One region of the Brenneria izadpanahii genome, then DNA from elsewhere that is predicted to be linked to it. Evidence: riboswitches for the same ligand, from Rfam matches in the RefSeq annotation. Region 1 holds a riboswitch; each other region holds the start of a gene.
What was found. A riboswitch is a leader RNA that binds a small molecule or an ion and turns the genes downstream of it on or off. The one in region 1 is predicted to bind thiamine pyrophosphate.
Positions count from the first base shown of each region.

Region 2: linked by a shared signal. The riboswitch ahead of thiC (phosphomethylpyrimidine synthase ThiC) and the one ahead of thiM (hydroxyethylthiazole kinase) in region 1 are both predicted to bind thiamine pyrophosphate.
Region 3: linked by a shared signal. The riboswitch ahead of thiB (thiamine ABC transporter substrate binding subunit) and the one ahead of thiM (hydroxyethylthiazole kinase) in region 1 are both predicted to bind thiamine pyrophosphate.

Region 1 is NZ_CP050854.1:1,452,204-1,462,948, forward strand. It holds gene HC231_RS06485 (heavy metal translocating P-type ATPase) at 1-315, shown strand, start outside; gene HC231_RS06490 (GNAT family N-acetyltransferase) at 419-982, shown strand; gene HC231_RS06495 (NCS2 family permease) at 1,072-2,415, opposite strand; gene HC231_RS06500 (adenine deaminase) at 2,443-4,233, opposite strand; gene HC231_RS06505 (LysR family transcriptional regulator) at 4,365-5,303, shown strand; TPP riboswitch at 5,402-5,497, shown strand; gene thiM (hydroxyethylthiazole kinase) at 5,538-6,332, shown strand; gene thiD (bifunctional hydroxymethylpyrimidine kinase/phosphomethylpyrimidine kinase) at 6,329-7,135, shown strand; gene fbaB (class I fructose-bisphosphate aldolase) at 7,340-8,389, opposite strand; gene psiE (phosphate-starvation-inducible protein PsiE) at 8,941-9,348, shown strand; gene yegS (lipid kinase YegS) at 9,414-10,313, opposite strand.
Region 2 is NZ_CP050854.1:4,976,417-4,987,161, forward strand. It holds gene purH (bifunctional phosphoribosylaminoimidazolecarboxamide formyltransferase/IMP cyclohydrolase) at 117-1,706, shown strand; gene purD (phosphoribosylamine--glycine ligase) at 1,724-3,010, shown strand; gene HC231_RS22280 (DUF1481 domain-containing protein) at 3,111-3,809, opposite strand; gene hupA (nucleoid-associated protein HU-alpha) at 3,814-4,086, opposite strand; gene HC231_RS22290 (YjaG family protein) at 4,273-4,863, opposite strand; gene nfi (deoxyribonuclease V) at 4,954-5,631, opposite strand; gene hemE (uroporphyrinogen decarboxylase) at 5,641-6,705, opposite strand; gene nudC (NAD(+) diphosphatase) at 6,717-7,544, opposite strand; gene rsd (sigma D regulator) at 7,649-8,113, shown strand; TPP riboswitch at 8,267-8,408, shown strand; gene thiC (phosphomethylpyrimidine synthase ThiC) at 8,522-10,471, shown strand; gene thiE (thiamine phosphate synthase) at 10,468-10,745, shown strand, end outside.
Region 3 is NZ_CP050854.1:776,726-787,470, forward strand. It holds gene adhE (bifunctional acetaldehyde-CoA/alcohol dehydrogenase) at 1-1,993, opposite strand, end outside; gene thiQ (thiamine ABC transporter ATP-binding protein ThiQ) at 2,968-3,633, opposite strand; gene thiP (thiamine/thiamine pyrophosphate ABC transporter permease ThiP) at 3,617-5,227, opposite strand; gene thiB (thiamine ABC transporter substrate binding subunit) at 5,203-6,189, opposite strand; TPP riboswitch at 6,284-6,402, opposite strand; gene sgrR (HTH-type transcriptional regulator SgrR) at 6,445-8,103, opposite strand; gene sgrT (glucose uptake inhibitor SgrT) at 8,194-8,358, shown strand; gene phnE (phosphonate ABC transporter, permease protein PhnE) at 8,458-9,276, opposite strand; gene phnE (phosphonate ABC transporter, permease protein PhnE) at 9,276-10,082, opposite strand; gene phnC (phosphonate ABC transporter ATP-binding protein) at 10,082-10,745, opposite strand, start outside.

The DNA.
Region 1 (10,745 bases):
GATGCCCCGGTATTAACCCAGGCCGATGTGGGCATGGCGATGAATCAAAGCACCGAGCTGGCGCAGCAGGCCGCCGATGCCGTATTGCTGCGGGATAACCTCGAAGGGGTGGTGACCGCCTGTGAAATGGCTCAGGAAGCGATGCGCCTGGTTAACAGCAATATCCGCCTGACGGAGTGGGTGAATAGTTCGATTATGCTGGCGGCGGCCATGGGCTGGCTGAAACCGGCGGCCAGCGCGTTATTGCACAACGGCACCACGCTCGGCGTGTTACTGCGCTCGCTGGCGGCAAAAAACCGCAAGTATCCAGACTGATGACAAAGCCAATTATTACTCGCCGCGGGTATCTCGGCTTTACAGACAGGTTTGCCTGCAAACTCAAGTCTCCTGATTTGCCACAGCGATAAGAGACAACAATTTGATTATTGATAATAAAGCATTTGAGAAAAATGGACTGACCTATGTCATTCGCTCCGCCATTGCCGCCGATGCGAAAGCGTTGTCTGCCTTAAGGCCGCAGATCGATGGCGAGACGCAGAATATGGATCGGCAGCGCGGCGAGGGTTTTATTGATGCTCCGGGCTTTGAACGGTTAATTCGGATGGATACGGCCAGTCCGGTGAATTTATTTTTGGTCGCCGTCGTCGATAAACGACTTGTCGGTTTTTCGCGCTGCGAAGGATCTAACCTCGCGCGGCTGGCGCATAAGGTCGAATTTGGCGTGTGCATGCTGAAGGATTTTTGGGGATACGGCATCGGGAAAAACTTACTACAAACATCTGTCGCCTGGGCTGACGCCTGCGGTATCAAAAAGATGGCGCTGAGCGCGTTGGAAACTAATGTCAAGGCGATTGAACTGTATAAAAAATTGGGTTTTGAGGTTGAGGGCATACTGAAAAACGACAAATTGCTTGCCGATGGAAAGTATTACAACACTATTGCGATGGGGCGCTGCCATGACATCGAAAGCGCGTTTCGTTGAGAGCGGCGGGGCGGATAACCGGGTTCTGAGCGCAAAGAAGGCCCGGTTTTCGCATAACGCCAACCGGGCCTTCCGCAATACGCCGTTTATTAGTGCTTAACCAATGTCGCGAAGTAGTAAACCAGCGGCACGGCCATAATCCACAATCCGATAGGAATTTCCCGCCACTTGCCGGCGATGGCCTTGATAAGAATGTAAAACAGCAGGCCGCCCGCAATCCCGGTGCCGAAGCTGTTGGCGATCAGCGTGATCATCACCATCATCAGCACCGGCAGCCCGTCGGTGAAATTGCCGAGATCGACTTTCCGTAATCCGCTGAACATATTCAGGCCAATCAGGATCAGCGCCGGCGCCGTAGCTTCTTTGGGGATCATCAGCGCGACGGGCGTGAATAATAGCATCAATAGAAACATGATTGCGGCGGCCAGCGCGGTCATGCCGCTTTTGCCCCCGGCTTCGGCGGCGGCGGAAGATTCAATCAGCGCCGTCGCCGCTGGAATGCCGACCCACGGCCCCAGCGCGGCGGCGATGGAATCCACCATAAACGGACGGTTGATCAGCGGCATGTTGCCTTCTTCGTCCAGCAGGCCCGCCTCGCCGCCCACCGCCAGCGTCGTGCCCATGGTTGAAAAAAACTCCGAGGCGAAAAAAACGAACAGGAACGGCAGGAAAGCAATATTCAGCGCGCCCAACATATCGATATGGCCGAGAACCGGGGCCAGCGAATGGGGCAGCGCGATGAAACTTTCCGGCAATTTCGTGACGCCGGCCGGTATGCCGACCAGCGTGGCAAACAGAATGGCCCACAGGATGGCGCCCGGTATGCGCCGCGCCTGTAGCGCAATCGCCAGAAACAGTCCGCATAGCGCCACCAGCGCGCCCGGCGAAAGGAAATTGCCCAGCATCAGCGCGCTGGTCTTGGCGTTGGCCAGCACCAGACCGGCGTTGCGAAAACCGAGTACCGCCACAAACAGGCCGATAGACGCGGTTAATCCCAGCTTAATGGATTGCGGAACGGAGCGCGTCACCACTTCGCGCAGGCCGAATTTCGTTAGCAGAAAGAATAAAATCCCGGACCAGCAGGCGATGCCGAGGCCAATTTGCCAGCCGATGCCTTCGCTTCCGGCCAGCGTCACGCCGACCAGCACCGAGCCGCCAATGCCCGGCCCGACGATAAACGGCAGGTTGGCGTAAAACGCCATCAGGAGCGTCCCGGCCACAAAGACCAGAATGGTGCCGGTGGTGGCGGCGCCTTTGTCTATGCCGCCGACGGCCAGCAATCCGGGGATCACCACCAGCAGGTAAGCGGCGGCAAGAAAGCCGGTGACGCCGGCCAGACATTCTGTTTTTGCCGTACTGCCGCGGGAGTACAACGCGAAACGGCGTTCTAACCAGCTCCCTGGCGCTGGCGTGTTAACGGTATTATCGGCCATTATCCGGCTCTCCTGTTGCTCTTCTATTTAGTGTTGTGGTTGGTCTGGAATTTCCCGCCAGTCGATAAGCGGGTCGATAATCTGTCGCGTGGCGCCGTCCGTCAGGCCAAGATCGGTCAGATGCGGGCCTGCGTTGCAGGCAAGGCAGGTTCCCTCAATGGCCTTAAACACGCGGTAGGGCGGCTCCCAGTCGGCGATATCGTTACTGCGTTCACGCAATTGACGAAACTGAGCGGCCAGCTCCGCCGCCGGCAGATCGGACAGCATACCGGCTATCGGCATCGCCACGTGCGCGATGATGTCGCCATTCCTGGCCAGCGCCATGCCGCCGCCGCTGTCGATCAGACGATTTGCCGCCAGCGCCATGTCAACAGGATCGCGCCCCAGAACCACCAGGTTATGCGAATCGTGCGAGTAGCTGGTGGCAATGGCGCCGCGCAGTTCGCCCCAGCCTTCCAGCAAGGCCATCTGCGGCTGCGCCGCGTGACGGCCGTGGCGATGCCGTACCCAGATCAGGCTGAAGCCGTCCGGCAATCGCACCTTGCCATCGCGCACTTCGACTTCTTTTTCTCCCCATTGGGTAAAGCGCGCCCCGCGGATATGCCGCAGGCGGGCAACGCCGTGGCGCAGCGTGGCGATGCGCATAATAAAATCATTATCCGTCACCGGCGCAAGACGCAGGGTATCGCGCGGAGGAAGTACGTTTTCCGGGCCGCTGATGCCGTTTAGCATGGCGCCGTTGTCGGCGGTAAGCTTGCCGGCGACGTAAACCCGCCGCGCCTGAAGTTTCTCCAGCGAGTCGAAAACCACCAGATCCGCGCGCCGGCCGGCGGCGATCAAACCAAGATCGTTGCGACGCAGCCGAATCGCCGCGTTCAGCGTGGCGAATCGCAGCGCATCCATCGCCGGCAAGCCGTGTTCAATCAGCAAGTTGAGCAGGGCGATAACGCCGCCTTTTTCCAACAGCATGTCGGGCGGAACATCATCGGTGCAGACGGTAATTTGCGACGACAGATGCGGCAGGGTTTTCAGCGCCGCGACGATATCAGGCAACAGATAGGGATGAGAACCGCGTATTTCGAGGGTTAACCCGGCGCGCAGCTTTTCCAGCGCGTCGTCGGCGGAAGTCAGTTCATGATCGGAAGTGACGCCCGCCGCCAGATAAGCCTGTAAATCTGCGCCGTGCAGACCGCGCGCATGGCCTTCAATCAGTTTACCGCTGGCAAGGCCGGCATGAAGAATTTCCATCATGCGTTCGCTGCCGTGTAGTACGCCGTGCATGTCCATCACTTCCGCCACGCCGGATACCTCAGGCCAGCCGAGCATGACCGCCATCTCTTCGCCGGCGAAGTCGGCGCCGGACATCTCCAGTCCGGGCGTGGAGGGCACGCTCGACGGCGCGGCGACCATCACCTGCAGCGGCAGGCCGCGGCTGGCGGCAACGGCATAGCGCACCCCTTCAACGCCCAGTACATTGGCCAGTTCATGCGGATCCCAAAACACCGCGGTGGTGCCTTGCGCCAGTACGATCTCGGCGTAGCGCGCCGGCGGCAGGTGCGAACTTTCAAGATGTACGTGGGTGTCCATCAAGCCGGGCGAGAGATACGCCTTCGCAAGATCGTGAATTTCCCCGGCGTCAGTGCGGCTGCCGCGCGGATGAACGCTGGCGATCAGTTCCCCGACAATCCCGACGTCCGCATCGCGGATCTCCCCGGTCGCCATATCGACAACCCTGGCCTGGGTCAGCAACAGATCGAAGGGGCATTCTCCCCTGGCGGCCAGTACCGCGCGTCGGCGCGTGTCTGCTGTAACGCTCATGAATAAATACTATCCGGCAAACAAATAATGACGATACTCTAGGCACGTAGCAAACGTTTGCCTAGCTGAATAAATTTATCGCCTGATAAGAAAGGGTTATCCTGAAGCAAATATCGACAGCGAACAGAACCATGACAGAACCCTGGCTGCGCCTGCCCGCGCTTTCTTTAAAACAGTTGCAGTATTTTGTGACGCTGGCGCAACTGCGTCACTTTACCGAAACCGCCAACCGTCTCGCCATCAGCCAGCCGGCGTTAAGCAGCGCGCTGCGGCAAATAGAAACGGTGCTTGGGGGCAAGCTGGTTAACCGCACGGCTTCATCCGTGACCCTGACGGAGCTTGGCGCGGCTATTCTGCCGCATGCGGAAAGGGTGCTCAGCGTCGCGCAGCGGTCATTTCAGGATATGCGGCGGATTGTCGAGGCCGGGGGCGACGGCACCGTGCGTATCGGTCTGGTTCCTTCCGTTAGCTCTCTGCTGTTTCCTGATATCCCGGCGAAGCTGGCGCAGCAGTTTCCGCGCCTGAAAGTGGAATTTCACGATCAAACCAATGACTCGCTTACCGCCCAATTGCTGAAAGGACAAATCGATTTTGGTATCGGCGCATTGGATAGCGCCGTTCCGCCGGAGTTAAAGGTGTTTTCCCTGCAGGAAGATCCCTTTGTCGCCGTCCTGCACCGCGATGACGTTCTGGCGCAGTCGGCGCATTTGCCGTGGAAACTGCTGACGGGACGCGATGTCGTGGTATTTTCCAAAGGCAATATCCAGCGGCTGGTCGCGGCGATGGCGGAGAGCAACCGGCTTACGCTGCGCACCCGCTATCAGGTCGATTACATCGAAACCCTGTATGGACTGGTGCGCTCGAAACTGGCGGTGGCCATCCTGCCGCAACTTTACACCACGCATTTACAGGACGCGGAGCTGACGGTGGTGCAATTACAGCAACCCGCGCTGACGCGAACCGTGGCGTTGATGCGCGGCCCTCAGCCTCTGCCGCATTTGATCGAATCCTGTTTTCAGCTTCTGCTGGCGACGCTGCGTCCAGGGGGAAATCAGCGTCCCGGCGTTTGATCGAACGCCGTTACTCCAGCCCTGCATTTACAACTCATTAGACGGGCAGTATTCTGTCTGAGGCGAGGCCGTATGCCTGCTGTAAAATCTGATGATTTTTCAACGACTCGGGGTGCCCTTCTTTGTGAAGGCTGAGAAATACCCGTTGACCTGAACTGGATAATGCCAGCGTAGGGAAGTCCCGGTATGCCAACCAACCGGTTACCGCCTTCTTAAACGCCGGTTGGGGGAATGATGAACACTCGACCTGTCGATTTACCGGCCGCCCATGCGGCGGCGTCGTTAACGCAATTCCATGCGTTGTCTCCTTTAGTGCACTGTCTGACCAACGATGTGGTGCAATCATTTACCGCTAACGTTTTACTGGCGCTCAATGCTTCGCCCGCGATGGTGGTGGATCCCGCCGAAGCCGCGCAGTTCAGCGCATTGGCCGATGCGCTGCTGATTAATGTCGGAACGCTGGAGCGCCATCGCGCCGACGCCATGCTGGCGGCGGTTAACGGCGCCAATCGCTCCGGTACGCCCTGGGTGCTCGATCCGGTTGCGGTCGGCGGGCTGACGTTTCGTACCGAATTCGCCCGTGAACTGCTGCAATTAAATCCGGCGGCCATTCGGGGAAACGCTTCCGAAATCATGGCGTTGTCCGGGCTGAGCGCGCAGGGGCGCGGCGTCGACAGCGCCAACGACTCGTTTACCGCGCTGCCCGCCGCGCGCGAATTGGCTCATCGTCTCTCTACGGTGGTCGCGGTGACGGGCGAAGTGGACTACGTAACGGACGGTTCCCGCGACTGGGCGATCAGCGGCGGGGATAAAATCATGACCCGCGTGGTGGGCACCGGTTGCGCGTTATCCGCGGTGGTCGCCGCTTTCTGCGCGCTGGAGGGCGACCGTTTGCAACATGTGGCGACGGCCTGTCGCGTTATGGCGCGGGCGGGAGAACAGGCCGCCATGCAGTCTCAGGGGCCGGGCGGCTTTATTCCGGCCTTTCTCGATCGGCTGTACTGTCTGCGCGGGGAGGATCTGTTATGAAACAACGTATTAATGCATTAACCATCGCCGGCACCGACCCCAGCGGCGGGGCGGGGATCCAGGCCGATTTAAAAACGTTCTCCGCGCTGGAGGCGTACGGCGCGTCGGTGATCACCGCGCTGGTGGCGCAGAATACCCGCGGCGTGCAGTCTGTTTACCGGATTGAACCGGCGTTCGTGGCGGCCCAGTTGGATTCCGTGCTGAGCGACGTGCGTATCGACAGCGCCAAGATCGGCATGCTGGCGCAGGCGGATATCGTCGACGTGGTGGCGGAGCGTCTGCGTCACTACGCCGTACCTTATGTGGTGCTGGATACGGTCATGCTGGCAAAAAGCGGCGATCCGCTGTTATCGCCCGACGCGGTGGAGTCGATTCGGCGGTTGCTGTTGCCTAATGTCTCCCTGATTACCCCTAACTTACCGGAAGCGGCTGCCCTGCTTGACTGTCCGCCGGCCGGCAATGAGCGGGAGATGCGCGCTCAGGGGCAGGAACTGCTGGGTATGGGCTGTCAGGCGGTATTGATGAAAGGCGGACATTTAAGCGAGGATGAAAGCCCGGACTGGCTGTTCCTTCAGGGACAGGCGCCGCAGCGCTTCACCTCTCCGCGCGTCGATACCCGCCATACGCATGGCACCGGCTGCACGCTCTCCGCGGCGCTGGCGGCCCTGCGGCCGCGTTATGCTGATTGGCCGGCGACGGTCGCGGCGGCGAAAAATTATCTGCAACAGGCGCTTGAGCAGGCCGATACGCTGGAAGTCGGGCAGGGGATTGGCCCGGTGCACCATTTTCATGCCTGGTGGTAAGTTCGGGGGAAGAGCGCGCGGCGTTAACCTGATGCGGCTCACTAGGGGCAACACGGCGGAGAGGTTTTCGCAGGAAGCCGCGCGCCGGGGCCGCTAAAGATAACTCGATCCTTAAGCGCGCGGTATTACGGCGCAAGCCTGAATTTTATCGTACGGGATTGCCCGGCAGCGGCAAAATCCGCCGGCCGGACAATCCCTGACGGATTACGCGATGGTTATACTTTTATCAAGATAGGTATCCTGCACGGCGTTGATCAGCGCCACGCCTTCTTTCATTGATTTTTTGAATGCCTTGCGGCCGAGAATCAGGCCCATGCCGCCGGCGCGCTTATTGATCACCGCGGTACGCACGGATTCCTGTAGATCGTTATTGCCGGCGGCGCCGCCGGAGTTAATGAGCCCGGCGCGGCCCATATAGCAGTTGGCCAACTGGTAACGAACCAGATCGATCGGGTGATCGGTGGTCAGTTTGTCGTAGACGCGATCGTCGGTATAGCCGAATTTGATGGCGCGGTAGCCGCCGTTGTTTTCCGCCATTTTCTGCTTCACGATATCGGCGCCGATGGTGGCGGCAATGTGGTTGGCCTGGCCGGTGAGATCGGCGCTGGAATGGTAGTCTACGCCGTCTTTTTTGAAGGCCGGATTGCGCAGATAGGCCCACAGCACGGTGACCATGCCCAACTCGTGAGCGCGTTCGAATGCGCTGGAGATCTCTTCAATCTGGCGGCGCGACTGCTCAGAGCCAAAATAAATGGTGGCGCCCACGGCGACTGCCCCCAGATTGAACGCCTGCTCAACGCTGGCGTACAGCGTTTGGTCGTACTGGGTCGGATAGCTCAGGGTTTCGTTGTGGTTGAGCTTGACCAGAAACGGGATTTTGTGCGCGTAGCGGCGCGAAACCGCGGCCAGTACGCCATAGGTGGACGCCACGCAGTTACAGCCTGCCTCGATCGCCAGTTCAACGATATTTTTAGGATCGAAATAGAGCGGATTGGCGGCGAAAGACGCGCCGGCGGAGTGCTCGACCCCCTGATCGACCGGTAAGATTGACAGATAGCCGGTGCCGGCCAGTCGGCCGTGGTTGAACAGCGTCTGCATTGAACGCAGTACGCTGTTGGGGCGGTTGTTATCGATCATCACCCGATCGACAAAGTCGGCGCCCGGCAGGTAGAGGTTTTCAACAGGGATTGTGGTACAGCGGTGTTGCAGTAGATCTTCCGCTTCCTCACCTAATAACTGTGCAATATCAGTCATGATTAGCTCCTGGTTTGGCTTTTCCTTATCGCCGTCTCAGGTAATTTCGCTTGTTATTCTGAGGTGGTAGCCTTTACGACCTCTATCTGCCCCAGGATGACAGGTGAAAAATGGTCACGGCGTTAATGAAAAGCGATGATTTGATTGAAGTCGTTAAGGCAGGATGAATGAAATCCTGACGATCACAGAAGAAACAATAGATGCGATCGCCGATAAATGCCATTTTGTGCCGCAAATTAACCGCGTTTTGTGAGCGCCTCCGGGGTTGTTCCGTCTGCGGGGGGCGATGCGGCGGAACGCTTTGCCTGGCGAGGGGAAAAATGAAATATCGGAATCTGCGGTTGACGCAACCGCGGCGCGGCGTTGTTATCGCCGGCGGCGGGTGAAGTGTCAACGCCGCCGGCTCGCGAAATGAAGGGCCGGCTGTTCGGGAATATGTTGTCGCGGGTAATTTTGCTTACAAATAAGCAGGTTGTCTCCCTGATGATGGATAAGGGTGGTAACCTGTAAACGCTAAGGCGACAGATTTAATTGGATGTGAGGGAATAAGTATGGCGGCTTCAACGCGCAGCATTATGGTTTCAAAAGGACTTCAGACGATACTCAATATTGGATTGCTGATATTGGCTATTATTCTGGTGATTTTTCTGGGGAAAGAGACCTACCATTTAGCGCAGGTATTGCTGATTACCAATGAGAAGGATTCATCCTATCAATTGATTGAAAGTATTGTAATTTACTTTCTGTATTTTGAGTTTATCGCCTTGATCGTGAAGTATTTTCAGTCGGGATATCATTTCCCGTTACGTTATTTCGTTTATATCGGCATCACGGCGATTATCCGGCTGATTATCGTCGATCATAAAAATCCGCTTGATACGCTGATTTACGCCGCCGCCATTCTGTTGCTGGTGATTACGCTGTATCTGGCGAACAGCAACCGCCTGAAGCGCGAATAATCTCCCGGCAGCCCCAGCCCGGCCATTCGCCGGGCGCATCGCATATCCGGCGATGGGTTGCCGGATCATCCCAGTAATGGGCACTGCGGCGGCAGACGGCAATAAATGGCAGCCGGAACCACTTCAATCAGAAACCGTTTGGCTTTAAACGGTTCGCCATCCAGATTAAACGTCATGTCATTCGGCGCGGTAATTTCCAACCAGGGCAGGGCGGCTGAAATCATGTTGGGATTTTCGGTGCCGGTAAACCAGGCTTGCAACATATTGGGCAGCAGCTCTTGCGCCGACAGGATGCTAAGATCCAGCAGACCGTCGTTTACCAGCGCATCCGGGCAAAGGCGCTGACCGCCGCCGGCCTGACGGCCATTGCCGATCGCAACAACCCAGGTATCCCCTGACCAGTCAAAATCCGGGCCGCGGATTTCACAGCGTTCGGATTGCAGCATATCCATGCGCAGCAGCGCGTTTAAAACATAGGATGCGCCGCCCAGCGCCGCTTTCATTTTCGCCGGAGTTTCCGTGGTAATACGGGTGGCGAATCCGCCCGTCGCCATGTTGATGAAGTAGTGTTCATCATTCACTTTGGCTAAATCGATAGCGGTTGCCCGTCCCTTGATCGCCAGCGCCAAAGCGTTATGCAGGTCGATGGGGATCTGGCAGCCGGTGGCGAAGTCATTGGCGGTTCCCAGCGGGATGATCCCCATACAGGGACGAACCGCTTCGGGCTGTTCCGCCAGCGCGCCGGCGACTTCGTTGATCGTGCCGTCCCCTCCGGCGGCGATGACGTTATCGACGTTCAGTCGTACCGCTTCTTTCACGTAACGGCGTGCATCGCCAGACTCCCAGGTCACTCTGACATGCAGTACATTTCCATCCTTGCGCCACTCTCCAATGGCCTGACGGAGCTGATCATTATCGGTGTTTTTTCCATTCAGAATGAGCAGCGTAGCAGGGGTTTGATCCATGGAGTTCTCCCAATTAGGTGTTTCAAATTTAATAGGCCTTAATGGCAGACCCGCGACGACAGGGGAGAGATATTGGCTTCCTCTCGGAAAATAACAAGTTTTATCAACAATCTGTTACATGTCGTAGGGGGAATGCACTCTAATAATACTCAGTAAATACAATTAGTCAGTAAAAACAGGGATTGAAATCAGAAGATTCGGCGAATGGCCGCGGCTGGCACATGAGCGGAGGGTTATGGGCGGATCGCAATCGGGGCGCGTTGAAAAAAGAAAAAGCCAGCTCAAGGGAGATTGAGCTGGCCAAGGAGGTGGTTCCTAGTAGTATCACTACGCTTATTTTTCGTTCTACATTTTCTCAGCCACACAATACTAACTTTAAGGCGCAGTCATTGATGTGATCTGATTCTAATATTTGTCTAAAGACACCAATCT
Region 2 (10,745 bases), 1.8 Mb from region 1:
TGTGAACGCTAACTGAATATTTTTCTTTATCTTGCTGGGATGCATTATTAATGAAGAAAAAGACGATATTCACGTACTGTTCTTTACTGACTACCCAATCCAAGGGATACATCATCATGCAACAACCTCGTCCTATCCGCCGTGCTCTGCTCAGCGTTTCTGACAAAGCAGGTATTGTCGACTTTGCTCAAGCGTTATCACAACGAGGAGTTGAGCTTCTCTCTACCGGAGGCACCGCGCGCCTGTTGGCTGATGCCGGATTACCGGTCACGGAAGTGTCTGACTACACCGGTTTCCCGGAAATGATGGATGGACGCGTTAAAACCCTGCATCCGAAAGTTCATGGCGGTATTCTCGGACGCCGCGGTCAGGATGATGCCGTCATGACGGAACACGATATTCAGCCCATTGATATGGTTGTGGTAAACCTTTATCCGTTTGCCCAGACCGTCGCCCGCCCCGACTGTAAACTGGAAGACGCGGTGGAGAATATCGATATTGGCGGCCCGACCATGGTTCGCTCTGCGGCCAAGAACCATAAAGATGTCGCCATCGTGGTTAAGAGCAGCGATTACAACGCCATCATTAATGAGCTGGATGCTAATAACGGTTCATTGACTCACGCAACGCGCTTCGATCTGGCGATCAAAGCGTTTGAGCACACCGCAGCCTATGACGGCATGATTGCCAACTACTTTGGTTCGCTGGTGCCGCCTTATTATGGCGCAACCGACAAACCATCAGGGCGTTTCCCACGGACGCTCAATCTGAACTACATCAAGAAACAGGACATGCGCTATGGCGAAAATAGCCACCAGCAGGCTGCTTTCTATGTAGAAGAGAATGTAGCGGAAGCCTCTGTTGCGACATCCCGGCAATTGCAGGGTAAGGCATTATCCTACAATAACATCGCCGATACCGACGCCGCGCTGGAGTGCGTGAAGGCATTCGCCGAAGCGGCCTGTGTTATCGTCAAACATGCCAACCCGTGCGGCGTGGCCATCGGCGACTCGATTCTGGACGCCTATGAGCGCGCCTACAAAACCGACCCCACCTCCGCTTTCGGCGGCATTATCGCCTTTAACCGTGAGTTGGACGAACAGACCGCGCAGGCCATCATCAGCCGCCAGTTCGTTGAAGTGATTATCGCGCCATCCATCAGCGAAGCCGCCTTGAAAGTCACGGCAGCGAAACAAAATGTCCGGGTGCTCGCCTGCGGCGCATGGCAGCAACGCGTTCCCGGTTTGGATTTCAAACGAGTTAACGGCGGCCTGCTGGTGCAGGACCGCGATCTGGGAATGGTCGATGCCTCACAGTTGCGCGTGGTGACCGAGCGTCAACCTAGCGAGCAGGAGTTGCGTGATGCGCTGTTCTGCTGGAAAGTCGCTAAATTCGTAAAATCCAACGCCATCGTCTACGCCAAGGACAATATGACCATCGGTATAGGCGCCGGCCAGATGAGCCGGGTTTATTCCGCAAAAATCGCTGGCATCAAGGCCGGTGACGAAGGGCTGGAAGTTAAAGGTTCAGCCATGGCTTCCGATGCGTTTTTCCCATTCCGCGATGGCATTGACGCCGCCGCGGCCGTAGGCATCACCTGCGTCATTCAGCCGGGTGGTTCCATTCGTGACGATGAAGTCATCGCCGCAGCCAACGAACACGGCATCGCGATGATCTTTACCGACATGCGCCATTTCCGCCATTAATCCAGGATCTGACGAACATGAAAATTTTAGTTATTGGTAACGGCGGGCGCGAGCATGCGCTGGCCTGGAAAGCCGCTCAATCCCCGCTGGCGGATATCGTTTATGTCGCGCCGGGAAATGCCGGTACGGCGCTGGAGCCGGGATTAAGCAATGTGGACATCGCCGCAACCGATATTCCCGCGCTGGTCGCGTTTGCGCAGCAGAAGCAAATAGACTTAACCATCGTCGGGCCGGAACAGCCTCTGGTCATCGGCGTGGTCGACGCTTTCCGCGCCGCCGGTCTGAAAATATTCGGGCCCACGCAAGCTGCCGCGCAGTTGGAGGGTTCGAAATCCTTTACCAAAGATTTCCTTGCCCGCCATAACATTCCTTCCGCGGAATACCAGAACTTTACCGAAGTAGAACCGGCGCTGGCTTATGTTCGCAGCAAAGGCGCACCGATCGTGATTAAAGCCGACGGCCTCGCCGCAGGGAAAGGCGTGATCGTGGCCATGACGCTGGAAGAAGCGGAAAACGCCGTGCAGGATATGCTGGCGGGCAACGCGTTCGGCGATGCCGGTCATCGTATCGTGGTGGAGGAGTTCCTGGACGGCGAAGAAGCTAGCTTCATCGTCATGGTCGATGGCGAACACGTATTGCCGATGGCCACCAGCCAGGATCATAAACGTGTCGGCGACAAGGACACCGGTCTGAATACCGGCGGCATGGGAGCCTACTCCCCCGCCCCGGTGGTGACCGACGAAATTCACCAGCGCGTGATGGATCAGGTGATCTGGCCGACGGTGAAAGGCATGGCGGCCGAAGGAAATATCTATACCGGCTTTCTGTACGCCGGGCTGATGATTTCCGCCGACGGTCAACCAAAGGTGATTGAATTCAACTGCCGCTTCGGCGATCCCGAAACGCAGCCCATCATGCTTCGTCTGCGTTCCGACCTGATCGAATTGTGCCTGGCGGCCTGCGACGGCAGATTGGACGAAACAGACTCCGAGTGGGATGAGCGTCCTTCATTAGGTGTCGTGCTGGCATCGGGCGGATACCCCGGCGATTATCACACGGGAGACGTCATTTCTGGTTTACCGCAGCAGGATATTGAAGATGGTAAAGTCTTCCACGCGGGAACCAGGATAGACGGCGAGAATGTCGTAACCAGCGGCGGACGCGTACTGTGCGTGACGGCACTAGGCAGAACGGTAGCCGATGCTCAGAAACGGGCCTATCAGTTAGCGGCGGAAATTCAATGGCGGGGATGTTTCTGCCGGAAGGATATTGGCTATCGCGCAATTGAGCGGGAACAAGCCTAACGGATCGACAAGCCCGGAGAAATCCGGGTTTTTTTATGCGCCGCGCAAAATATCAAGATGAAATCGCCGCCGCGCCTGAGCCGTTAAGACAGGATCCGATCTACAGCCTGTTTGCTTCAGCGTCCCAGCGGCAAAAATCGCCCCGATCGACCAGCAGCAACTGCGTCCCTTCCGATGCTTCCAGCCATGCAATGCTCAGCGGACCGGTAAGCTGTTGTCTCTTTTGGGCAATCCAATCCTGTGAAGATTGGTCAAAATCGGGCCTGATGCGCGAACCATCGCAGGTAGTGACCTGATCGCCCTGCAACGCTCCCTGCCTTAATATGACATTCCCTGCCTGAAGGACATCGCTCAATTCCCGCGCCCTTTGGGCATCCCACTGATAGAGCGCAATATCGTCATCGGAGATTGACTCGCGTCGCTCAGCCAACTGGCGTTGCATAAAGCTGACGGCGCCGTCTTCCGCGAAACGTATCTGGGTATCATCTTTCCGGGCTTCCAGGGTTCTTTTGATTTCACGCACATTACCCTGCTGATACAAATAACGGGTCACGACCGTGCCATCGCCCTGAAACGGGTTATAAACCGATATCAGCCTGATGGTATCTTGCTGAGCGTCATCTTTCCGCCACAGACGAACAATCCCGCTGTCGGAAATGTAGCCGCTGGCGAAAACCGCCGAAGGGGGGGTATGGCCGCTACAGGCCACAATTGAAAATATCGCTGCGCCAATGACGAGCCGGCGCAATAAAAGCAAAAGGGGCGAATCCGCCCCCCTGCTTAAACTCTTAACCGGCATTGGCTTATTTAACAGCGTCTTTCAGAGCCTTGCCAGAAACAAATGCTGGCACATTGGCGGCAGCGATTTTGATTTCTTTACCGGTTTGCGGGTTGCGGCCAGTGCGCTCGTTACGATGGTTTACTTTAAACGTACCAAAACCAACTAATTGTACTGCATCACCTTCTTTCAGAGACTCTGTAATTGCCGCCAGAGTTGATTCCAGAGCAGCTTTTGCTTGTACTTTTGAAAGATCAGCTTTGTCCGCAATTACATCAATCAGTTGAGTCTTATTCATAAGTTATCCTTACAGTGTGTTTATCGCTTGCTAAGCATCGAGTGCGACGGATATGCCATGACAGCACTCTCCTGCATACACGCACCGACAGCCACTTTATTACGCCCCCCAAATGTAGACCAGACAGGGTGCGGATGTGAAGCCTTAAGACATATCAATTCAGGCCTTAAATCACGTTTTATCGTGTTATTGGCTTAAATTTATCCCAATGTTACTACTTCCGGCTTCGCGCAAATCGGCGCGAAGCCCTTTAATCAACTCAATGTCACGCTCTTCGCTGACAGCCAGCAGGCGAAAAATCTCCCATTGGATGTCCCATTCGTCTTCGATCGCCGGTAAGACTTTCAGTTCATCATCGGTCATTTCTTTACCGGCCTGCGTCATTTCCAACATAGCAACCGTACGGATCGACGTTTCACTGACGGCAATCGCATGCTCCAGCGTCTCTCCGCTCAAACGGGAGTGAATCAGTTCGCCTAGAGCAATACAAGCATCAATTGCCGGATAGACACCATATATATCATAGTCATCAGCGGCGGGAATCGCTTCTTCTAATTTTTCCAGTTGGTTATCAAAATTGACTTTGGCATCTTTAACCACCAACGTTTCCCAAACCAGATCGAGAATACGGCGATAAACCATAGCGTCGCCGAACCCGGTTTGCTGACAAAACTCATGATAGTTTGGATACATACGTTCGCAAAGGCATGCCATAAAAGTAACATGCTGCCAGCTTCCTAGCTTTTCCAAACGCAAATGAATCGGGTTACGTAACATCTCTATGCTCACTATAGACTATGCGCGGCAGTGTACCTGAAATTAGCGCCGCGCCCTATGCCTGAATTCCTAAAGTTTTTGTAACGGGAGCTATCGCAACATCCGTTGCTGCCAACGCTGAAAAGCAGGGCGGTTAGACGCCACCGCGTCAGCCCAGCGAGTGGGTTCGGGCAGACGATAGCCGCGCATGCAACGCTGCACCCACAGCAATGCCGTATCCATGCCGACGCGATGACCGGTCGCCACAAACAGCGGATTACAACGCGCTTTGCTGCGCCACACCCAGCCAATCTGTTCGCCTTTATCCAGCAACGGCTGCCGGCTGCCGACGTCATCCGCCAATCGCTCGAAATGCCCGCACAGGCGGCGTTTCGCCACGCCAATCGTCGGTACATCCACCAAAAGGCCGAAATGGCTGGCGACGCCAAGCCGGCGAGGATGCGAAATACCATGCCCGTCGACGAATAACAAGTCCGGCTTGCGCTCAAGCTGCGCCCAGGCGGCCATTAAGCCCGGACACTCCCGGAAAGATAGAAAACCGGGAATATACGGCATCGTCGTGCCGATACGCGCAATTTTATACTCCACCAGTTCCAGCGACGGGTAGCGCATCAAGGCAATGGCCGCTCGGGTCACCGCGCCGTCCTGTTCAAACCCCACGTCGGCGCCGGCAATAAACGTCGGCTGATCAAAGGGTAAATCGTCATAGCGGATAATTTCTGCGGCGCGCGTCAGTTGCTCCGCGCGCAACTGTTGGGTATCAATCACACGTCCTCCCTATGAATGATAGGCGCGGGATAACGCATGCACGGCGTCAACGAATACGCCCGCATGCTCAGGGGGCACATCCTGATGAATACCGTGGCCGAGATTAAATACGTGTCCGCTTCCCTGTCCGTACCCAGCCAGAATAGATGCGACTTCCTGCTCAATCCTGGCCGGCGGCGCATAAAGCATGGAAGGATCCATGTTTCCCTGCAGCGCGACTTTATCGCCGACGGCGCGGCGCGCCTCGGCAATATCGATCGTCCAATCTACGCCCAGCGCATCGCAGCCGGTTTGCGCCATCGCATCCAGCCACTGCCCTCCCCCTTTGGTAAACAGGGTGACGGGCACGCGCCGACCTTCGTTTTCGCGTTGCAGGCCATCGACGATTTTATGCATGTAATGCAGGGAAAACTCGCGATAATCACGACCGCTCAGCACCCCGCCCCAGGTATCAAACACCATGACCGCCTGAGCCCCGGCGCGGATCTGCGCGTTCAGATAAAGGATGACGCTGTCCGCCAGTTTATCCAGCAACAAATGCAGCGTTTTCGGTTGCGCGAACATCATCTTTTTGATGATGGTAAACGCCTTACTGCTGCCGCCCTCAACCATATAGGTGGCTAATGTCCAGGGGCTACCGGAAAAACCGATCAGCGGCACCGCGCCGGCAAGATTCTTACGGATGGTGCGCACCGCATTCATCACATACGCCAACTCTTGTTCCGGATCGGGAACCGGCAGGTTAACGACATCGGCGTGACTGGCGATCGGGGTCTGAAAGCGCGGACCTTCGCCCGCTTCAAAATAGAGCCCCAGCCCCATCGCATCGGGAATGGTCAGAATATCTGAAAACAGGATCGCCGCATCAAGATCGTAACGCCGCAAAGGCTGTAGCGTGACTTCGCAAGCCAGCTCCGCATTTTTGCATAGCGACATGAAATCCCCGGCCTGGGCGCGCGTCGCCTTATATTCCGGCAAATAACGCCCCGCCTGACGCATCATCCACACCGGCGTTACATCGACGGGCTGGCGCAGCAAAGCCCGCAGGTAGCGATCGTTTTTCAGATCAGTCATCTATTTTTCCTTTAGTCGTCATCCCGGCGCATAGTTGCGCCGCCGATTGTAACACGTTCGTTACCATCCTCATGATAAGCGCGACACAGCGCCACCGTGTCCTCAATCAACCGGCGGGCCACCGTGCCCGGCGGCGGCAACAGCGGAAGGCGGTCATAGCGGAACCAGCCTGCATCACGCAATTCCGAAGGATCGTGTTGAACTTCGCCCCCCGCATAGTCGGCCATAAAAGCCATCATCAGGGAGTGCGGGAAAGGCCAGGGTTGAGAACTGATATAACGCAGGTTCTTAATCTGAATACGGCTCTCTTCCATCACTTCGCGGGCCACCGTCTGTTCCAGCGTCTCGCCCACCTCGACGAAACCGGCCAGCACCGTATACATATTTCCACGGTGACGATTATGCTGCGCCAGTAAAATTTCATCCCCCCGGCGGATCGCCACGATAATGCACGGCGCAATCTGCGGGTAATAACGCTCCTTGCAGTGCTGGCACAGGCAGGCCAGTTCGGTTTTACTGCGTACCATTTCATGGCCGCAGTAGCCGCAAAACTTATGGGCGCGATAAAACTCCGCCAGTTGCACGCCCCGTCCGGCCATTTGAAAAAGCCCGGCGTCCTGATCGATAAGTTGGCGCACAGAGCCCATGCCGACGTCCCGGTTCTTACAAACCAGCCATACAGTTTGCCCCTGCCATTCGCCGATCCGGCGTGCGATCTCCCCTTGCAGCGACCAATTTTCCGCCGTTCCCTGCGGTAATTCTCCCTGAGGAAGCCATATTTGATTCGAGTGACTGACGACCCACCATCCTGTTTCGTCACCTTTTAACGTTTGTTCCATATCGTTCTATTGCCCCACTATCACTTAACTGGCTCTTTACCATTTAGAATGATTTAGATAACTTGATAAATAACGGCTAATTTTTACCATTCATGGAGCCAATAATGCTAAACCAGTTACAAAGCCTGACTGAACTTGTCGGTGGCAATAATGCGTTAATCGACCAGTGGCTACAAGCGCGTAAACAGCTCCTGATTACTTACTACCATCTGATTGGCATCAAGCCCAACAAAGACACATACACACGCCTTGATGAAAAGGCGCTGGACGACTTCCACCAGAATCTGGTCGATTATCTTTCAACCGGTCACTTTCATGCGTATGAAAGGATATTGCAGGAAGCCGCGTCCCTAAGCGAACAAAAGCTGTCGCAGTCTGCAAAGCTTGATTGCGCTTTACAAGACAATACGCAACAGATCATGGACTTCTATGATCGCCATCTGGCGGCGTCGGTCGATCATGACAACTGTATGGCATTCCAGCAAGCGCTCTCCAACGTTGGAGAAGCGCTGGAAGAACGCTTTACGCTGGAAGATAGAATGATCCGGCTGGTTTGCGATAATCCATAACGAGATCAATCATAAACCTATCATCCTCCTGCTGAAAGTCTCGGTCTGATGAGTAAAACGCCGCGTTTCCTCGCAGACCAGACAAGCAGTCTTTGACATGTCCCGGTTGTCGTCCTACAGTGTCATTGTTGTAATCAGCCCGCTAATAGTGGGGCTATCTTGTCGGAGTGCCTAGCGAGTTTCCCTTTCCCGGTTTTTAACCGGCAATGGAAACACACAGGCTGAGACCGTTAATTCGGGATCCGCGGAACCTGATCGGGTTAAGACCCGCGAAGGGAACAAGAGTAATGTGTCCGGTTCAAACGCAATTATTCAGCAGCGTGTTTATTCTCCGGCATTCAAATCGGTTATTACTCCCTCCGAACTCCAGACAAGCAATTTTCCCTTTACTCATTACAGGAACTTGCTATGTCTACAGAAAAACCACGTCCCCATTCGCCAAAAACCAGCCGCCGCCAGCAGCGCGCCGCCGCCCAGCAATTTATTGATACGTTGCAGGGCATGGCATTTCCCAATTCCCGGCGTATTTACCTCTCCGGTTCACGTGAGGATATCCGCGTCCCAATGCGCGAGATCCAGCTTAGCCCGACGCTGATCGGCGGCAATAAAGATAACCCGCAGTACGTCGCCAATGAATCCATTCCCGTTTATGACACCGCCGGCCCATACGGCGACCCGGCTTTACATCCCAATGTGCATGTCGGCTTAAACCGGCTGCGAACAAGTTGGATTGCCGAGCGCGGCGATACGGAAACCCTGCCCGGCGCCAGTTCCGACTTTACCCAACGGCGGCTGGCGGATGCCGGTCTTGACCATCTTCGTTTCGAACACTTACCCCGCCCGCTCCGCGCCAAAGCGGGAAAATGCGTGACCCAACTGCACTATGCCCGTCAGGGCGTCATCACTCCGGAAATGGAATTCATCGCGATACGCGAAAACATGGGGCGCGAACGCATTCGCGGCGAGGTGCTGCGTCAGCAGCATCCCGGCCAGAGCTTCGGCGCCAATTTACCGGAGAACATCACCCCCGAGTTTGTACGCCAGGAGGTGGCGGCCGGCCGCGCCATCATTCCGTCCAACATTAACCACCCGGAATCCGAACCGATGATCATCGGCCGTAACTTTCTGGTGAAAGTGAACGCCAACATCGGCAATTCCGCCGTGACCTCCTCCATCGAAGAAGAGGTCGAAAAGCTGGTGTGGTCCACCCGCTGGGGAGCGGATACCGTAATGGATCTCTCCACCGGGCGTTATATTCATGAAACCCGCGAGTGGATTCTGCGCAACAGCCCGGTGCCGATTGGCACCGTACCTATCTATCAGGCGCTGGAAAAAGTTAACGGCGTGGCGGAAAACCTAAATTGGGAAATGTTCCGCGATACTTTGCTGGAGCAGGCGGAACAAGGCGTTGATTACTTCACCATCCACGCCGGCGTGCTGCTGCGCTACGTCCCCATGACCGCTAAACGGCTGACCGGCATCGTCTCCCGTGGCGGCTCAATCATGGCGAAATGGTGCCTGTCGCACCACAAAGAGAGCTTCCTGTATGAGCATTTCCGCGATATCTGCGAAATTTGCGCAGCCTATGACGTTGCCCTGTCGCTGGGGGATGGGCTGCGTCCCGGCTCTATTCAGGACGCCAACGATGAAGCGCAGTTTGCCGAATTGTATACGCTGGGCGAACTGACCAAAATTGCCTGGGAATACGATGTACAGGTGATGATCGAAGGCCCCGGCCATGTGCCGATGCAGATGATCCGCCGCAACATGACCGAAGAGCTGGAGCACTGCCATGAGGCGCCGTTTTATACGCTGGGGCCGCTGACCACCGATATCGCTCCCGGTTACGACCATTTCACCTCAGGCATCGGCGCGGCGATGATCGGCTGGTTCGGCTGCGCCATGCTCTGTTACGTCACGCCTAAAGAGCACCTCGGACTGCCTGACAAAGAAGACGTTAAGCAGGGGCTGATTACCTACAAAATCGCCGCCCATGCCGCCGATCTGGCTAAAGGCCACCCCGGCGCGCAAATCCGCGATAACGCCATGTCCAAAGCGCGCTTCGAGTTCCGCTGGGAAGATCAGTTCAATCTGTCGCTCGATCCCGAAACCGCCCGCGCCTATCACGATGCCACGCTGCCGCAGGAGTCCGGCAAGGTTGCCCACTTCTGCTCCATGTGCGGACCGAAGTTCTGTTCGATGAAAATTTCGCAAGAGGTTCGTGATTACGCGGCGAAGCAGGAAGCCGAAGCCAAACCGATCGAAGTAGGCATGGCGCAAATGTCGGAAGCGTTCCGCTCCCGCGGCGGCGAGCTTTATCACAGCGTCACCAGCCTGCAAACGGAGGAGAGCAAATGACCTTATCTCGCACAGCGTCATCGTCTCAGATAGCCGCGCCCTTTGCTCCCACCGAGCAGCGGCTCGGCCTCTATCCGGTGGTGGATAGCGTAACCTGGATTGAACGCCTGCTCGGCGAGGGCGTCAAAACGATCCAATTACGCATTAAAGATCGAACCGATCAACAGGTCGAACAGGACGTTATCCAGGCTATCGCATTAGGCCGTCATTACCAGGCGCGGTTGTTTATCAATGACTACTGGCGGCTGGCGGTAAAGCACCAGGCCTATGGCGT
Region 3 (10,745 bases), 680 kb from region 1:
CCGACACATAGGCTTCCGTTGCGTGAGTGATCGCATCCAGGCCACCGAATGCGCACAGCGATTTAGGCATACTCATGACCAGATCGGCGTCCACGATCGCCATATCCGGGGTTAGCGCATAGTCCGCCAGCGGATATTTCACTCCGGAGGCATCGTCGGTCACCACCGCAAACGGCGTGACTTCGGAACCGGTGCCTGAGGTGGTGGGAATGCAGATCATCCGCGCTTTTATCCCCATTTTCGGGAACGTGTGGACACGTTTGCGGATGTCCATAAAGCGCAGCGCCAGATCTTCGAAGCGGGTTTCCGGATGTTCATACATAACCCACATCAGCTTGGCGGCATCCATCGGCGAACCGCCGCCCAGCGCGATAATGACGTCAGGGTTGAACGCATTAACCTGCTCGGTTCCCTTGCGGACAATGCTTAGCGTCGGGTCCGCCTCTACTTCAAAGAACACTTCAGTGGCGACGCCCTGTTGTTTCAGACGCGAGATCACCTGATCGGCATAACCATTATTGAACAGGAAGCGGTCGGTCACGATAAAGACGCGTTTGGCGCCGTCGCGCACGACTTCTGCCAGCGCGACGGGAAGCGAGCCGCGCCGGAAATAAATGGATTTTGGAAGTTTATGCCACAACATATTTTCCGCTCGCTTGGCTACGGTTTTCACATTGAGAAGATGCTTGGGCCCCACGTTTTCCGAGACGGAGTTGCCGCCCCAGGAGCCGCAGCCCAGCGTCAGCGATGGCACCAGCTTGAAGTTGTACAGATCGCCAATACCGCCGTAAGAGGTCGGCGAGTTGATCAGCACGCGGGAGGTTTTCATCCGTTCGCCGAAATACAGCACCCGATGGGCATGATTATCCTGATCGGTATACAAGCAGCTGGTGTGGCCGATACCCTCCATATTGAGCAGTTTTTCAGCGATATCGACCGCCTCGCTAAAATTCTGCGCCCGGTATAGCGCCAGCGTGGGAGACAGTTTTTCGTGCGCGAAAGGTTCGGTTTCGTCCGCCTTGGTAACCTCGCCGATCAGCACTTTGGTATCCGGTGGGACGCTGATCCCGGCCATTTCGGCAATTTTCACCGCGGACTGGCCAACGATAGCTGCATTTAACCCGCCGTTCTTTCTCAGGACACTTCCTACGGCCGCCAGCTCATCGCCTTGCAGAATATAGCCGCCCTGATCGAGGAAGTTGGCGCGAACGTCGTCATAAATACTCTTGACGACGATGGCGGATTGTTCGGATGAACAGATCATGCCGTTATCGAAGGTTTTTGACATCAGAATAGAGGCGATGAAGCGTTTGACGTCGGCGCTTTCATCCACCACTACCGGCGTGTTGCCGGGACCGACGCCTAACGCCGGTTTGCCGGAGCTATAGGCGGCTTTGACCATTCCTGGTCCGCCGGTGGCGAGAATCATGTTGATGTCGGGGTGGTGCATCAACTGGTTGGTCAGTTCAATGGTCGGTTCGGTAATCCAGCCGATGATATCTTCCGGAGCGCCGGCGGCGATCGCCGCTTTCAGGACGATTTCCACCGCCTTGTTGGTGGAGTTTTTCGCGCGCGGGTGCGGCGAAAAGATAATGCCGTTACGCGTTTTCAGGCTGATGAGCGCTTTGAAAATCGCGGTAGAGGTTGGATTGGTGGTAGGCACGATGCCGCAGATCAGACCGACGGGAGCCGCGATCCTGATCGTGCCGTAGGCGTCGTCTTCAGACAGGATGCCGCAGGTTTTCTCGTTTTTATAGGTATTGTAGATGTATTCGGATGCGAAGTGGTTCTTAATCACTTTATCTTCCACTACGCCCATACCCGATTCTTCCACTGCCATTTTCGCCAGCGGAATGCGGGCGGCGGCGGCGGCAAGCGCGGCGGCGTGGAAGATGTTATCCACCTGCTCCTGCGTATAATCGGCATAGATAAGTTGGGCCTTTTTCACCCGGGCAACCAAGGAATCAAGATCATCAATTTGTGCAACGGTCATGGTGGTCTCCAATTAAGCAATATATCTGCCAGGGGCTTTCCCTGAATAAGGCGGCAAGAACCCACGAGCCTAATACCTGACTACTGACGCATCGCGTACTCTTGCCTGGGCTTTTGCTTCCACCTCTACGGCATTGGATGCCGAGAGAAATATATTCCGTATCAAATTGGTGACTTTGATTGAGATTGATAACAAACGTATTGATGGCGATTCTGTTAACTGATTGCCCTTTATTTCGGGCGGAAATTAACAATAGCACGCTAATTATTTGATGTTTGCTATTGCTAATAGAGATAACATCAGAGAAAAACAGATCTTTTATTATCAATCTCTATCAAAGTAATATGTTTAATTTTTGTTAATGATATTTTACTTTATGTGATAATTTATTCTGCTGCCAACATTGATATCGCTTTAGCTGCTATGTGACAATAGAAAAATAGGGTTAGAAATATGGATTTATACCCGTTATGTTGCAAGTTGCAGCGGCGTTGGTTTTATCGCTCGCCCCATCCAGAGCCTGGTTCGTAAAGGACTGATGCTTCGCTCTGTTCAATACGGCAACGATTTGTCCTGCATCGTGAAATCTATTGGGTATAACGAATAAAATCAAAAACGTTCTTATTATTTCCAATTAAAGACGGCGGTTTTGTTACTGCTATTTGTGATGATGATCTCATGATTATGTCAGGTGATAATCATGATTACCTATATTGATTATTTGTTAGCATATTTTATTTTTTGTTGTGTTTCACGCATCAATTTAAAGTTTTTGCCAGAATAACCGGATAGATCACAATATGGTGTGGAGTGTGGTTTGCTGATATCAAAAAATAGCGTTTTTATTTCATTCTGAATTCTCGATTATCTTTTTGGCGCGTATTCAAACGAAAATCAGAAGTGACGCGCCATACTTCAAGTTGCGTGCGCGCAGGCCGCCTTCCTGCAACCCGAATTATTGAGAGTATAGTCTATTATCGCGGGCGAACGGATTGATTCAGCGGGCGATTGTCGATAATGCAGCCCTCATTAACGGTCACCGCCCGGTCGGCGATGTACTCCGCATCATCCAGATTGTGCGACACCATCAGCAGCGTGAGCCGACGTTCGTCGCAGACCTTTTCCAGCAGTTGCAGCATCTCCTGGCGCAAGGCCGGATCGAGCGCGGAAAACGGTTCATCCAGCAGCAAAATAGGCTGACGGCGAACAAGACAGCGGGCCAGCGCGGCGCGCTGCCGCTGACCGCCTGAAACCTGAGACGGCAGGCGATGGAGCAGCTCGGTTAACCCGACCCGATCGGCAATTTTTATCAGCGTTTCCCGCTGTTCGTCATTAAGCCGCAGGCCGGGGTTCAGCCCTAGCGCGATATTCTTCTCGATGGTCAAATGGGGGAAGAGATTGTTTTCCTGAAACAGAATGGATACCGGCCGCTTGGATGGCGGAGTATCGCGGTGATTTTTCCCGTTCAGACGCAATTCACCGCTATCGGCCATCAGAAAACCGGCTATCAGATTCAGGAGCGTGCTTTTTCCCGCGCCGCTGGGGCCGAGAATCGCCACGCGTTCCCCAGGCTCGACCCGTAAATCAAAACGCATGGGAAAATCTTGATAGAGATAGGTCAGTTTATCGAGAAAGATCATCGCGATCCGCCAGTTTTTCAATCAGGGTGAACAGCGTGAAGCAGAGCAGCATCAGTAACAGTGCGGTAACGGCACCATCGACGCTGCGATAGGCTCCAATTTGCTGATAAAGGTAAAAAGGCAAGGTGCGGAACTGCTCATTGCCGAATAGCGCGATAACGCCAAAGTCGCCGATGGACAGCACGCTGGCAAACGCCAGCGCCTGGGCCAGCGGCTGTTTCAGCGCTTGCAGCTCAATAATTTTCAGCCGTTGCCAGCCGCGTAGATCCAGCGACAGGCAGAGTCGATTATAGCGTTCGGCGACATCCAGCATGGGATTTTCCAGTATTTTGAGCGCATAGGGGATCGCCATCAGCGCGTTGGTCATCACCACCAGCCCATAAGGCGATTCCGGCAACCCCACGGTATTGTTCAGCAACAGGAAAAAACCGGTTGCCAGCACAATGCCGGGCATGGCGAGGATCAGCATTCCGCTCAGGTTCATCAACTGACCATAGAACTGCTGGCGGCGTAGCTTGAGTTCCCGGCTGCTCCATAGCAGCATCATCGTCAGGATGATGCAAATAACGCCCGCCGCCAACGCGATACGCAGCGAGGTAAACAAGGTTTTCCATAGCGCCGGCTGTTGCAGTACCGTGAACAGAGACCGGTTGACGCCGTCTACCACGACGGCCAGCAACGGCGGCACGATCAGCAGTAATGCCGCGCCGATCAGCAGCGTATCGCATACCCGGCTGAACAGGCTGTCCTGCGGGTTGCGCCACGCCAGTTGCTGAGTGCTGCCGACCGGCAGCACTCGGCCTAGCCGCTGGCTCAGCAGCACCAGCCCAAGACAGCACGTCATCTGAATCAGCGCCAGCAACGCGGCGCGCGACGGGTCGTAATCAAAGCTCAGCGCCTGGTAGATCGCCAGTTCGATGGTGGTCGCCCGCGGTCCGCCGCCCAGCGATAGCACGGTGGCAAAGCTGGCGAAACAGAGCATGAAAATAAGCGCGGCGACCGGCGGGATCTGCCTGCGCAGCCAGGGCCATTCGACAATACGAAAATGCTGCCAGCCGTTCATCCCCAGTTGGGCCGCCAACTGACGCTGTTCGGTGGCGATGTTTTCCAGCGATTGCAGCAGCAGGCGGGTCGCCAGCGGCAGGTTGAAAAAAATATGCGCCAGCAGAATGCCCTGCAGCCCATAGGGTGAAAAATGGTATGGCAGGCCAAAGATCCCCAGCAGATGCGCCAGCCATCCCTGACGGCCATATATGCTCAACAGGCCGAAAACCGCCACCAGAACCGGCAGCACCAGCGTCATGGCGCATAAGCGCAATAGCAGGCGATGACCGGGAAAGCGTCTGCGGTAAAGCGCCCTGGCAAGGAAAATCGCCGGCATGGTGGACAGCAGGGCGGACAAAAACGCCTGCCAGAAAGTAAAACGGATAACATGCCACAGATAGCCGTCATGCCAGAGCATTCGCCACTGGTTCTCCGGCGCCTGTAGCCACAATGCGCCGAAGGCCAGCGCAGCTACCGCGATCAACAGTAGGGTGGCCAGCAATCCCGGCCACAAACTTCCGGCGCTTAACGGCTGACGGCTTGTTGCCATGCCTGGATCCAGTTATTTCTCTGTTCCGCAACCTGCTGCGCGCTGTATTGCAAGGTTTTCTCAGGAAGGGCGAGACTGGCGAATCCGGCCGGCAGATCGGTTTTGATCGCCGGATACATCCAGTTGGTGGTCGGGATCGCCTGTTGGAAGGCGGGCGTCAGGATGAACTGCATAAAGCGTTGCGCCAGCGCCGGATTTTTGCTGGTCGCCAACTGCCCGGCGACTTCGATTTGCAGATAATGTCCTTCGCTAAAGTTTGCCGCGGCGTAGTTGTCTTTCTTCTCTTCAATGATGTGGTATGCCGGAGATGTGGTGTAGCTGAGCACCAGATCGGCCTCGCCTTTCAGGAATAATCCATAGGCTTCGCTCCAGCCTTTGGTCACGGTAACCGTTTTTTTAGCCAGTTTTTGCCATGCCTGCGGAGCCTGGTCGCCATATACTTTCTGCATCCATAGCAGCAGCCCTAATCCCGGCGTGCTGGTGCGCGGATCCTGATAAATTATTTTCCACGGCTCCGTACTGTCGACCAGTTCATGCAGGCTTTTGGGCGGATTTTTCAGGCGGTTTTTGTCATAGACGAATGCGAAGTAGCCATAGTCATAGGGAACGAACGTCGTATTGTCCCAGCCGCCGGGGACATCAACGACGGCTTTGGCATCCAGATTGTGTTTGGCGAATAATCCGGTCTGTTCCGCCGCCTGCAACAGGTTGTTATCCAACCCCAGAATGATATCCGCTTTGCTGTTCTTCCCTTCCATTCGCAGACGGTTCAGCAGCGAGGCGCCGTCTTCCAGGGCGACAAAATTCAGCTCGCAGCCGCACTCTTTTTCAAACGCCGTTTTAATAACCGGCCCAGGCCCCCATTCGGAAGCGAAAGAATCATAGGTGTAAACCGTAAGCGCCGGTTTGGCGAATGAGGAAGCCGACACCAGCAACAGGCAGGGAAGGATTTTTTGCAGGATTGACGCTGAACGTTTGAATAACGGTTGTTTGAGTAATGTGATATTTAACACTTTGCACTCCTGTCATCATAGGGTGGCAAAGGTCTTTGAGTCAGCGATAAACACTCCCAAATCCCTTCGCCGGTATTAACCGGATCAGGTTCGACGGGTATTTTCTCAGCGAAAAACGTGTCGCGTAGGCGTTAAACGTTTTCCGCACCCCGTTGAGAACGCCCCTATTGTAAAGACTTATGGCAGGCGGCGAAAGTGAGACGCTTAGTTTTCCGGCGGCGCGAACCAGGCGGACTTAAAGTCAAACCACCCCAGGGTGTTCATACGGATGCCTCGCATACTGCGTTGCCCCTGAAGTTGCAGCCAGTTGTGAAACAGCGGATGTAACTGACAACTGCCGATAAGTTTTTCACTCCATTCCGCTATCGGCAGCGCTTTGCTGCGCCACAGGCCGGCGTCCTCATGCAGATCTTCATTAAGGCAATGCTGGATCAGCGGTTGCTCGTAAAATATGGCGAACAGCGAGAACTCCAGCGGCAGGTAGCAGTTGTTGCTGCACAGCCAGATATCGCTTTCCGCTTCGCCCCGATACCACTCTTCGTAACTGACCCTCTGTAACTCGAGCTGCACGCCTTGTTCCGCCAGCACCTTTTTCATAAGGTCGCCAATTACCTGATATTCAGGGTGTTCCCGGTAGAGCGTCAGGGTAATGCGCCGCAGATCCTGGGGCTTCTCCTGGGCGTCGACATGGCCGCGGTGATGCCAGCGCGGGAGCAGGCCGTAGGCTGGCGACCAGTCGCGCTGATGCGAAACATCCGTATGACGGAGCAGGGCGATCGGATTGAATATCTGGCACAGCCAGCGGCGCACCTCCAGCCGGCTAGCCTGCGCCGAGCGGGTGTCAAACAGCAGGAAATAGCAGCCTTCCTCCATGCGGCTTTCCAACTGGTTATGAGATGAATCATCCGATTCCAGATGCAAGGAGCAGGGATACATCTCGGTTGCGTCGGGAATAACCCAGATGTTGACCTCGTCAATCAGCGCCCGATAGCCGAAATAGTCATCGAACGCTTTGATTTTTAATTGATTATCGTTGTTGCGCGTTACCGCGTAAGGACCGGTTCCGATAGGCTGCCTGGCGAAATCGGGCAGGGTTCGCCACTCCTCAGGCAGAATCATCGCCGGAACGCTGCCGAGCAGCCAGGGCAACCAGTCGTCGGGGCTGCTCAGGCGGACATCAATCACAAACGGCATAGGGGAAGTCACCTTCTCAATATGCGAAAACAGCGGGAATTCGGTGAGCCGGGTAAGCGAGGTGATGACATCCGCCATAGTGAGTTCCCGTCCGTGGTGAAAACGAATGGAAGGGCGCAGATAAAACCGCCAGTGCAGCGGCGACAACATTTGCCAGTGATGGGCTAAATCGGGTTTTAGTTCCCCGTTTTCCTCATTTATGTTGGTCAGCGCGCTGAATATCTGGCGGGCAATATGCATTTCCGAACGGCGCAGCGCCGAGCCCGGCAGCAGATTGCGCAGCGGGCGATAATAAAGAATACGCAGGATATGTTTGCCCTGACGAAAGCTGCGGCCAAGATGCGAAAGCAGCATCTGCCGTACGGTTTCCTTATCGCCCACCAGTTGTACCAGTTGGTCGATGCGGTCCTGCTCCAGCAGATCTTCGGCCCGCTGCTGCTGCAGCGCCAGCCCGGTGTAAATAAAGGTCAGTTGTGAGCGCTTACTCCGACCGGCCTCCGCCTGCCAGATAAGCCACCCTTGTTTTTGCATGGCGCCGAGCAGCGAGCGGATATGGCGGCGAGAACAGCTTAATACCCCAGCCAGCTCTTGCAGCGTCGTTTCGGTGGTCTGCCCTTGATAGCGCTGCCACAGGCGAATGAACTGTTGTTGCAGACGAGATGAAGACATAAAAGAGGAACTCCCGGCGCTAAAGTCATCAATTTATCTTTCCTTATATTACGTTGATACTTTCATTCAATGAAAGCGGGGAGGTGGATTATGAAAGTTTCATCATTGTATCGGTTCTATCAGACCTATCTTTCTACGACCAAAGCCAAATGGTTGCGCGGCGTGTCCGCGCGGCAGCGAATCGAACTATTGCAGCAGGCTACGCAGTGGCAAATAGAAGATATGTCGGAAGAAGAGTACCGCCACTGGATATAACACCAGGTTCCGGGTAGACAAACATTCTGAGTAATGGTGCTATTTCACCAGCCAGCGAAACTTTCCGCTGGCTTTTTTTTCGCCTCAGGCTTCGTCCGTTCAGGTTATGGCCTTTCTTACCACCGCCGACACCCATTCCGACACCACGACGGTCAGCAGAATCACCAGAAATATTATCGTGATTTGCGGCCATGCCAGCATATTGAGCGAAGATTGAAGGTTAAGGCCAAGGCCGCCGGCTCCCACCAGGCCGAGAATGGCGGATTCGCGGATATTGATGTCCCAGCGGAATACGGTAATGCCAAACAGACTGGGCAGAATCTGCGGGACAATGGCGTAGTCAATGACCTGTAGCTGACTGGCGCCGGTCGCCATAACGGCTTCGACCTGCGTTTCATCTATCTCTTCGATCGCTTCATACAGCAGTTTTCCAATAAAACCAATGGAACGCAGCGCGATGGCGATAGTTCCGGCCATCATGCCGGGACCGAGTATCGAAACCAGCAGCAGCGCCCAGATCAATGAGTTGATGGAGCGTGACGAGACGATGATCAACAGCGCGATAGGGCGAATAAACGCTGCCGCCGGGGTGGTGTTGCGCGCCGCCAGAAAAGCGATGGGCACGGCGATAAGGGTGCCGCCCAGGGTGCCGAGCGTCGCCATATTCAGCGTATCCCACAGCGGAATAAGCAACTGCGGCAAATATGACCAGCGCGGAGGGAACGCGCGCGCCAGAATATCCTCGCCCTGGGCCGGCGCGTCGTAGACAAATGACCAAATGGTATCTTGGGTCATTAACTGCCAGCAAAAGAGGAAGAAGGCGGTAAGCGCCAGCCAACCCGCCCATTGCAGCAGTTCCGCGCCGGTTGTCTGATGACGCCATTCGGGGGACGGTGTTTTCGTCTTGAAGTCTGACATTATTGGATCCGTTTGCGGATAAGACTGGAAAAGTATTCCGCCGCCATAACGATGGCGATGATGATGATCAGGATGGCGCTGGCGCTATCATATTCGTAGCGGTCGATTGCCGTATTCAGCGTAGCGCCGATGCCCCCGGCGCCGACAATGCCGATGACGGCGGATTCGCGGAAATTGATATCGAACCGATAGAGCGAAAGCCCGATCAGCCGCGGCATCACCTGCGGTTGCACCGCATAGTTCAGCAGTTGCGGCCATGACGCGCCGGTCGATCGGATCGCTTCGATCTGCGCGGCGTCGGTTTCTTCAATATCTTCCGCCAGCAGTTTGGCGATAAAACCGATAGTGGCGAACGCCAACGTCAGGAATCCGGCGAACGGGCCGAAACCAAACATGGCCACCAGCAGGATGGCGATGATGATTTCCTGAAAGGCGCGCGAAACGGCGATAATGCTGCGGCAAATCATATAGATCGGCATCGGCGTCAGGTTGCGTGCGGCGCCTACCCCAATCGGAATCGAAAGCAGAATACCGACAATCGTCGCGCATACCGTCATGGTCAGGCTTTCCTGAAGGCCGGGAAGAATATCGCGCCAGCGTGAAACGAAATCCGGTTGCAGGAATCCCTGCAAGAAGCGCCAGCCCCGGTCAACACCTTCCCAGACGCGCCGCCAGTTCACTTCCATGGAGGAGAGCGCGGCCAACAGGTAGAGCGCGCATCCGCTATAGGCGAATCCGCGCACGGTTCTATTGCGGATAAAGCGGGGCGGCCGCCGCCAGGTAGTGGGGTGAGTTGTGGTAGTCATTACAGGCTCTCGACCATTTTTCCGGCAGGAAGATCCATATGGGCCGAAGGTTCCCCGGCTGCGTCATCCTTCGCCTGCTGGCGCATCGCCGCCCAGTCTTCTTCACCGTAAATGTGCGTCAGCGCGCTGTTGTCCAGCCGATCGGGCGATCCGTCAAAGACAATCTCTCCGGCGCGCAGGCCGATGATCCGTTCGACGAAATTCTGCGCAAGAACCACATCATGAATATTGATGATGGCCGGCAGCCCGCGTTCCCGGCAAATCTCGCTAATCAGCCGCATAATCTGCCGGGACGTTTTAGGATCGAGCGATGCCGTCGGTTCGTCGATCAGCAGCAGCTCAGGATCTTGCGCCAATGCGCGGGCGATGCCGACGCGCTGGCGCTGACCGCCTGACAGGGCGTCGGCGCGCTTGTCGACATGTTCTGACAGCCCCACCCGTTCCAGCAGCGCAAACGCATTCGCCACATCCTGCGGCGGATAACGGCGGAAAAAGCTGCGCCAGAAGGGCACATATCCCAAGCGGCCGGATAGTACGTTTTCCATCACGGTAAGCCGTTCGACCAACGCATATTCCTGAAAAATCATGCCGATACGCCGACGCAAAATCCGCAGCCGGGTACGCGAAATGTCGGTAATCTCTTCATTTTTCAGAAAAATACGG